Regions from separate parts of the Rummeliibacillus sp. GQ308 genome, predicted to be linked through region 2. Evidence: riboswitches for the same ligand, from Rfam matches in the RefSeq annotation. Region 2 holds a riboswitch; the other holds the start of a gene.
The links. Region 2 has a riboswitch for S-adenosylmethionine ahead of AC6CHJ_RS00170 (O-acetylhomoserine aminocarboxypropyltransferase/cysteine synthase family protein). Riboswitches for the same ligand answer to the same signal wherever they lie in the genome.
Positions count from the first base shown of each region.

Region 1: it holds a riboswitch for S-adenosylmethionine, as region 2 does, so the genes downstream of both, AC6CHJ_RS07300 (methionine ABC transporter ATP-binding protein) here and AC6CHJ_RS00170 (O-acetylhomoserine aminocarboxypropyltransferase/cysteine synthase family protein) in region 2, are expected to answer to the same signal.

Region 1 is NZ_JCAXDQ010000001.1:1,474,671-1,477,809, forward strand. Features, by position in the region: gene AC6CHJ_RS07290 (PA2928 family protein) at 1-896, shown strand, start outside; gene AC6CHJ_RS07295 (hypothetical protein) at 1,028-1,288, opposite strand; SAM riboswitch class I at 1,530-1,630, shown strand; SAM riboswitch class I at 1,774-1,876, shown strand; gene AC6CHJ_RS07300 (methionine ABC transporter ATP-binding protein) at 1,973-3,004, shown strand; gene AC6CHJ_RS07305 (methionine ABC transporter permease) at 2,994-3,139, shown strand, end outside.
Region 2 is NZ_JCAXDQ010000001.1:23,501-26,639, forward strand. Features, by position in the region: gene AC6CHJ_RS00160 (hypothetical protein) at 1-370, shown strand, start outside; gene nfsA (oxygen-insensitive NADPH nitroreductase) at 424-1,155, opposite strand; SAM riboswitch class I at 1,332-1,443, shown strand; gene AC6CHJ_RS00170 (O-acetylhomoserine aminocarboxypropyltransferase/cysteine synthase family protein) at 1,552-2,847, shown strand; gene AC6CHJ_RS00175 (homoserine dehydrogenase) at 3,084-3,139, shown strand, end outside.

The DNA of each region.
Region 1 (3,139 bases), 1.5 Mb from region 2:
TAACGGTGTTTTTCGTTTTTTCATGCCTGTTATGGGGGTTTAATGGACTTTTCGCACCCAAAAGAATTGAACTAGAATCACCTGTTGTACTCTTCGATTTAAAAGAAAAGCCAATATCCGTCGTTAAAATAAGTAAAACTACACCCAATGGAACAGAAAATGGAATAACCACCAACTTCAAAGGCTTCTTAATGAGTGCTATTGATCTTCATACTGGTAAAAAGCTGTGGAGTAGGATCTCTACTTGGCAAGAATACTTAGTAGGAGAGACTAGCGAGGGACTGTTGGTGTTAAATAATAAAAAGAAAACCCTTTATTTTATAGATCCAAAAACAGGGAAAAAGCAAGCAGACGAAAAAGACTTTCTGAATAAATTCCCTGTATTAGAAGATAATTTAAGCTACATGTATACTGACTATTCTATTAAAGGTCTAAATAAAGTCTATCTTTACGGCTTAGATGGTCGTTATTTTAAGTTAAATTTAGCTACGAACGAAATAAAAGAAGATCCGAGTTATGCTGATAAAATACGTACTTTACCAGTAGGATGGGATGAGAGTGTAGCAGGTGTTGAAAAACGAAGCGAGAAAATAAAAAAACTTTACCCCGAGCTAATGGGCGTAAGGCTAGTTGAAAGTAAGCCTGTTGAAAAGCAGCTCATTGTTTATCAGAAAAAGCGCAACGATAATCGGCAGACCTTAGCCTTGCTTGATCTTACAAAACGAGACTTGATTTGGGAGCAACTTTTAGATGCTCCACTTGAAAATGCCACCACTTCATTAGAAGTATTCGCTGACACAAAGTTTGTCTATGCTTGGACGGGACGTTATCAATATAAAATCAACAAAGAAACAGGGAAAGTAGTGTATCAGTATGATTATAAGCTTGGAAAATAATTAATAAACGAAACTACTAAAGTCTCTTTCTTGTACTTTGTTTACTATAAACTATCTATAAAAGCCGATGAAATTCTACTTAGCTGTAAAATTTCATCGGCTTTTAAATTGGAAAGAGTATTTTTCCTCTTTTATTTGTAAATTTCATATCCACTAGTAATCAAAAAAGAAAATAAACATAAACCTAAACAACCCAATGCAACACCCATAAAAATAAATGTTACTGGAAAATTTTTATTCATTGATCGGAAGAAATTAAATAAGGTAATGACTAAACAAATGATAAAGAAAGAAGTCCAATAAGGTAGCAAGGTACGAGTAGGACCTAAAATAAAAAAGTTAAGAAGAAATACAAAGCTTACAAGCAAAAAAACAGTCAGTATTTTTTTCATAGAATTACTCCTTTGTAAAATATGGGTAATAACATTTTATCAAAATTTTCTAAAATATATAATGTTTATTAGATAAATAATCATTGAAAATAGATAAAAATAATAAATATATAAACCTCGTTAATCTATGTTAATAATAAAAGAAACAGCAATAAGAAAAATAAAAATCTTTTAAAATATTATTTTATATTGACAATTCAAAAATGACCATGTATAGTAAAAATCAATCAAATAATCATTTTTCTTATCCAGAGAAGCGGAGGGACTGGCCCTGTGAAGCTTCGGCAACGGACATATGCACCGTGCCAATTCCAGCAAGCGATTAAGCTTGGAAGATAAGAACACGTATTTGTACATATGAAGCCATATGTCTTTGTGTCCTTCTTCTTCCATGGAGAAGGATTTTTTTATGGCAAAATTAATTTGAAAGGGGGAATTAAAAACACAGTTTAGCAGATGTACCACTTATACTTAATTAAATATTGCTCTTATCAAGAGAGGTGGAGGGACTGGCCCTTTGAAACCTCGGCAGCGGACATTTTTGCACCGTGCCAATTCCAGCAAGCGATTAAGCTTGGAAGATAAGAAGACGTTACCGTACATATGAAGTCATATGTCTTACTGTCCTTCTTCTTCCATGGAGAAGGACTTTTTTGTTGAAAAAATCGGAAGGAGATTGAACGGATGATAGAATTCCAAAATGTTTCTAAAGTGTATAACAGCGGAGGAAAGGAGATACGTGCATTAAATTCGATTAATTTAAAAGTTAATAAAGGTGAAATATTTGGCGTAGTCGGCTTCAGTGGTGCAGGAAAAAGCTCCTTAATTCGTTGTGTAAATTCACTAGAAAAACCTACTTCCGGAAAAGTCATAGTAGACGGTCATGACTTAACAACCATTAGCAAAAAGCGAATTCGCGAAGTAAAGAAAAGCATTGGTATGGTATTTCAACACTTTAATTTGCTCAATTCCAAAACAGTATATGCAAATGTAGCGATGCCGCTCATTTTAAGTAAAGTTCCTAAGGATCAAATCAAACAAAGGGTTTCAGAATTACTTGAATTCGTTGGTTTAGGTGACAAAGCTCAAGTCTATCCTGATCAACTATCCGGCGGCCAGAAACAACGCGTAGGCATAGCGCGCGCTTTAGCAACACAGCCTTCAATTCTACTTTGTGATGAAGCGACCTCTGCTCTAGATCCACAGACAACTGGTTCCATATTGGAACTCTTGAAGAAGATTAACAAAGAGTATGGGATTACGATTTTAATGATCACGCATGAAATGGCTGTCATTCGAGAAATATGCGACAGAGTGGCAGTGATGGAAGCGGGGAAAGTGATAGAAGAAGGAACAGTATTTGATATCTTTTCCGCGCCGAAAACTAACACTGCTCAAAACTTTGTTAGTACCGTAATGCATGATCAAATTCCACCATCAATACTCAATATGATGGAACGCAAGCAAGCACTAAATCATATTTTCCATATTACGTTTGTCGGCGAGTCTACAGGAAGTCCTTTTTTATCACAGTTATCTAAAATTCTCGATGTGGAAATCAATGTGCTATTCGGCAATATTACCGAACTGCAAGGTATTCCTTTTGGCAAACTGATTGTTGAAATCCAAGGAGCCGATACGGAAGTGAAACGAGCATTATCATATATGCAAGCTCAACAAATTCTTTACAAGGAAGTGGTAGCACATGCTAGTTAATTCTGAACAAATTATTGAAGCGCTAATTCAAACTATTCAAATGGTTGGTTTTTCATTTATCTTTTCAATCATTATCGGCCTTCCGCTAGGCATCCTGTTATTTGTCACTCGTAAAGGACAGATCATTGAGAACCT
Region 2 (3,139 bases):
ACAAAATTACTCGATTGTGTCTGCAGCAAGGCCTGAACTTTCAGTATCTGCAGCAACACCCAATGAAGCACTACGGCAATATAAAACCATTATCTCCCGAATTGGCAACAGTTCGTTAAAAGGAACATCTGCAGCAGAAGAAAAAGAAACTCAAGGAAAAGTAGTCCGCGTTTATAAGGAAAAGAATGGGGATTTCACAACTGTTTCCTTCTTGCTAGATAATAAAGAAAATTATATTGTGAGTTCAGAAGTGGCTCCTCTCGCAGTCTATCTGAAAGAAGGCGACACGGTGAAGCTGAAATATGTGAATTCAAGCGAAGTCTTTTTACCAGTAAAAGAAATGGTTATAGAGGGAATCGAAGATAAATAATTAAAAAAGCTCTATAAGGCAGGCAAAAGCCAAAAACCTTATAGAGCATTTTTCTATTTCCAAGTAAATCCTTTGGATGCAAGGAAGTCTTTGATAAATGGACGACGCTGTTCAACTAAGAAATCAGCCATTTGTTTTGTCCAATTCGACATTTTTTGATTCGATGAACGGTGTTGGTAGTATTCTTCTAATGTCGCATCATATTCATCAAGTAATGTATCGTATTTTTCTTCATCATAACTATTTTCATGTAGCACGGCATCCAGTGGAAGTCTTGGTTTTGTTTCATTTCTTTTCGTCGGTTTTCCGATCGTCATGGCGAACATAGGAAAAACGTGTTCAGGCAGATTGAATAATTCACTGATATCAGCTGGGTTATTGCGTGCACCGCCAATATAACAAATGCCGTATCCTTCTGATTCAGCGGCAATAACAAAGTTTTGTGCAAATAGCGCTACGTCGGCTACGCCTGCAAGAAGATTTTCAGCAGAATCAGCCACAATTTCTACACCTTGCTTTTTGCCGGCAGCCTCCAAACGCTTGAAGTCAACGCAGAATAAGAAAGAAGCACCTGCTGTTTTGAATTGGAACTCATTGTTAGAGAGCTCGCCTAATTTTTTCTTTTTGTCGGCATCAGTTACCCAGATGACACTGTATGCTTGGATGAAATGTGAGGTAGCAGCCATTTGTGCTGTTTCAATTAAATCTCGTACAACCTCTTTTGGTATCTCTTCACCTGTATATTTTCGAACTGATGAATGGCTACGCAATAAATCTTTAACCATCTGTAGAACAACTCCTATTTTGTGGATTTCTCTAATTAACTATAGGAGAAATTGTAGGAAATGACTAGCGAAACGAATCCGCTTGTATGTAATATTTAGAAATATCAAAAAATAGTATTGACTTTTTAAAATGCAATACCTATACTTACAACAACAAGATGGAACAGAATAAATTACCTTTATCAAGAGTGGCGGAGGGAAAGGCCCTGCGATGCCCGGCAACCAGTAAGTTATCTTACATGGTGCTAATTCCTACAGATTCTTTATTGCGAATCTGACAGATAAGGGGAGGAAAATGCTAATGACCCTCTTCTTATGTGAAGAAGGGTTTTTCTTTTGGAAAAATCCTTGCCACACCTCAGCTTTCCATCTCAAACTATATTAGGGGGAATTAGAATGACAGAATTTCGTAAAGAGACTTTAGCAGTACGTGGTGGCCAAACGCCTGATCCTACAACTGGTGCAATTGGGGTGCCAATATACCGAACAACAGCCTATAGATTTAATGATACAGAGCATGCACGGAAATTATTCGCCTTGGAAGAGCCAGGCAATATTTATTCTCGAATCATGAATCCAACTGTTGATGTCTTTGAAAAACGAGTAGCCTTGCTTGAAGGTGGAACAGCAGCGGTTGCTTTATCATCAGGCATGGCGGCCATTTCATTTTCTATTTTAAATATAGCGCGTGCTGGTGATCATATAGTTTCAGCTGCGAGTGTGTATGGAGGAACGTACAATTTATTTGCTAATACTTTGCCGCGATACGGAATCAATACTACATTTGTAGATGAACGGAAGCTTGAAGATTTTGAAGGGGCAATCCAAAAAAATACAAAAGCGATTTATGTTGAAACGATTGGTAATCCTAGTCTTTCAGTAGCAGATATCGAAAGTATTGCGGATATTGCCCATCGACACGAAATCCCTCTAATCATCGACAATACATTTGCCTCACCGATTGGATGTAATCCTATTGAATATGGCGCTGATATTGTGATTCACTCTGCGACTAAGTGGATTGGCGGGCACGGTACAACAATCGCTGGCGTGGTGGTGGATGCAGGCAAGTTTGATTGGACACGAGGCAAATTCCCTGACTATACAGAAAGAGATGAATCCTATCATGGCATCCGCTATGGCATTGATGTGAGTAATGCAGCTTTCGCTACACGCCTGCGCGTACAATTGCTGCGCGACTTTGGGCCAACGCTTAGCCCAGATGCTGCCTTCCAACTATTGCAAGGTCTTGAAACACTGCATCTTCGTGTGCCTTATCATAATGAAAATGCTAGAAAGGTAGCTGAATACTTACGTCAGCATCCTCAGGTGGAATGGGTAGGATACAATGGCTTCTCTGATAGTGAATTCGCTCCTCTTGCTAAAAAGTATCTAAAGAATGGCTATGGCTCTGTTCTTACATTTGGAATTAAAGGAGGCAGAGATGCTGGACGCGAATTTATCGACAATGTCGAATTGTTCTGTCACGTGGCAAATGTAGGAGATGCCCGCTCATTGATTATTCATCCGGCCTCAACAACTCATCAACAATTAAACAGTGAAGAGTTGAAAAAATCAGGCGTGCAAGAGGAATTAATTCGCTTATCTATTGGGTTAGAAGCAATCGATGATATCATCTCTGCACTTGAAGAAGCATTCACAAAGGTAAGCCCAAAAGTTGCAGCAAAATAATTTGTTAATGAGTTTCGCTTCGCCTCAGGGAAGTAGCAGCATTTCCTAAAAAATTTTTTAAATAAATAAAGAAAAGAGTGATGGATTGTCTTTTCACTCTTTTCATTTTGATTTAAATGAACACTCCAGGTACACACATGTCTTTTGTAGGAGGATTTATCTTGTAAACATACTCTGTGTAAGCTAAAATCATCAGTATGTAGATTAATTCAGTATAAGACAATGGAGGCGGTTTTTTGAAAAAGGTAAAGGTTGCTATATTAGGTTTTGGTACAGTTGGCCAGGGGGTCTA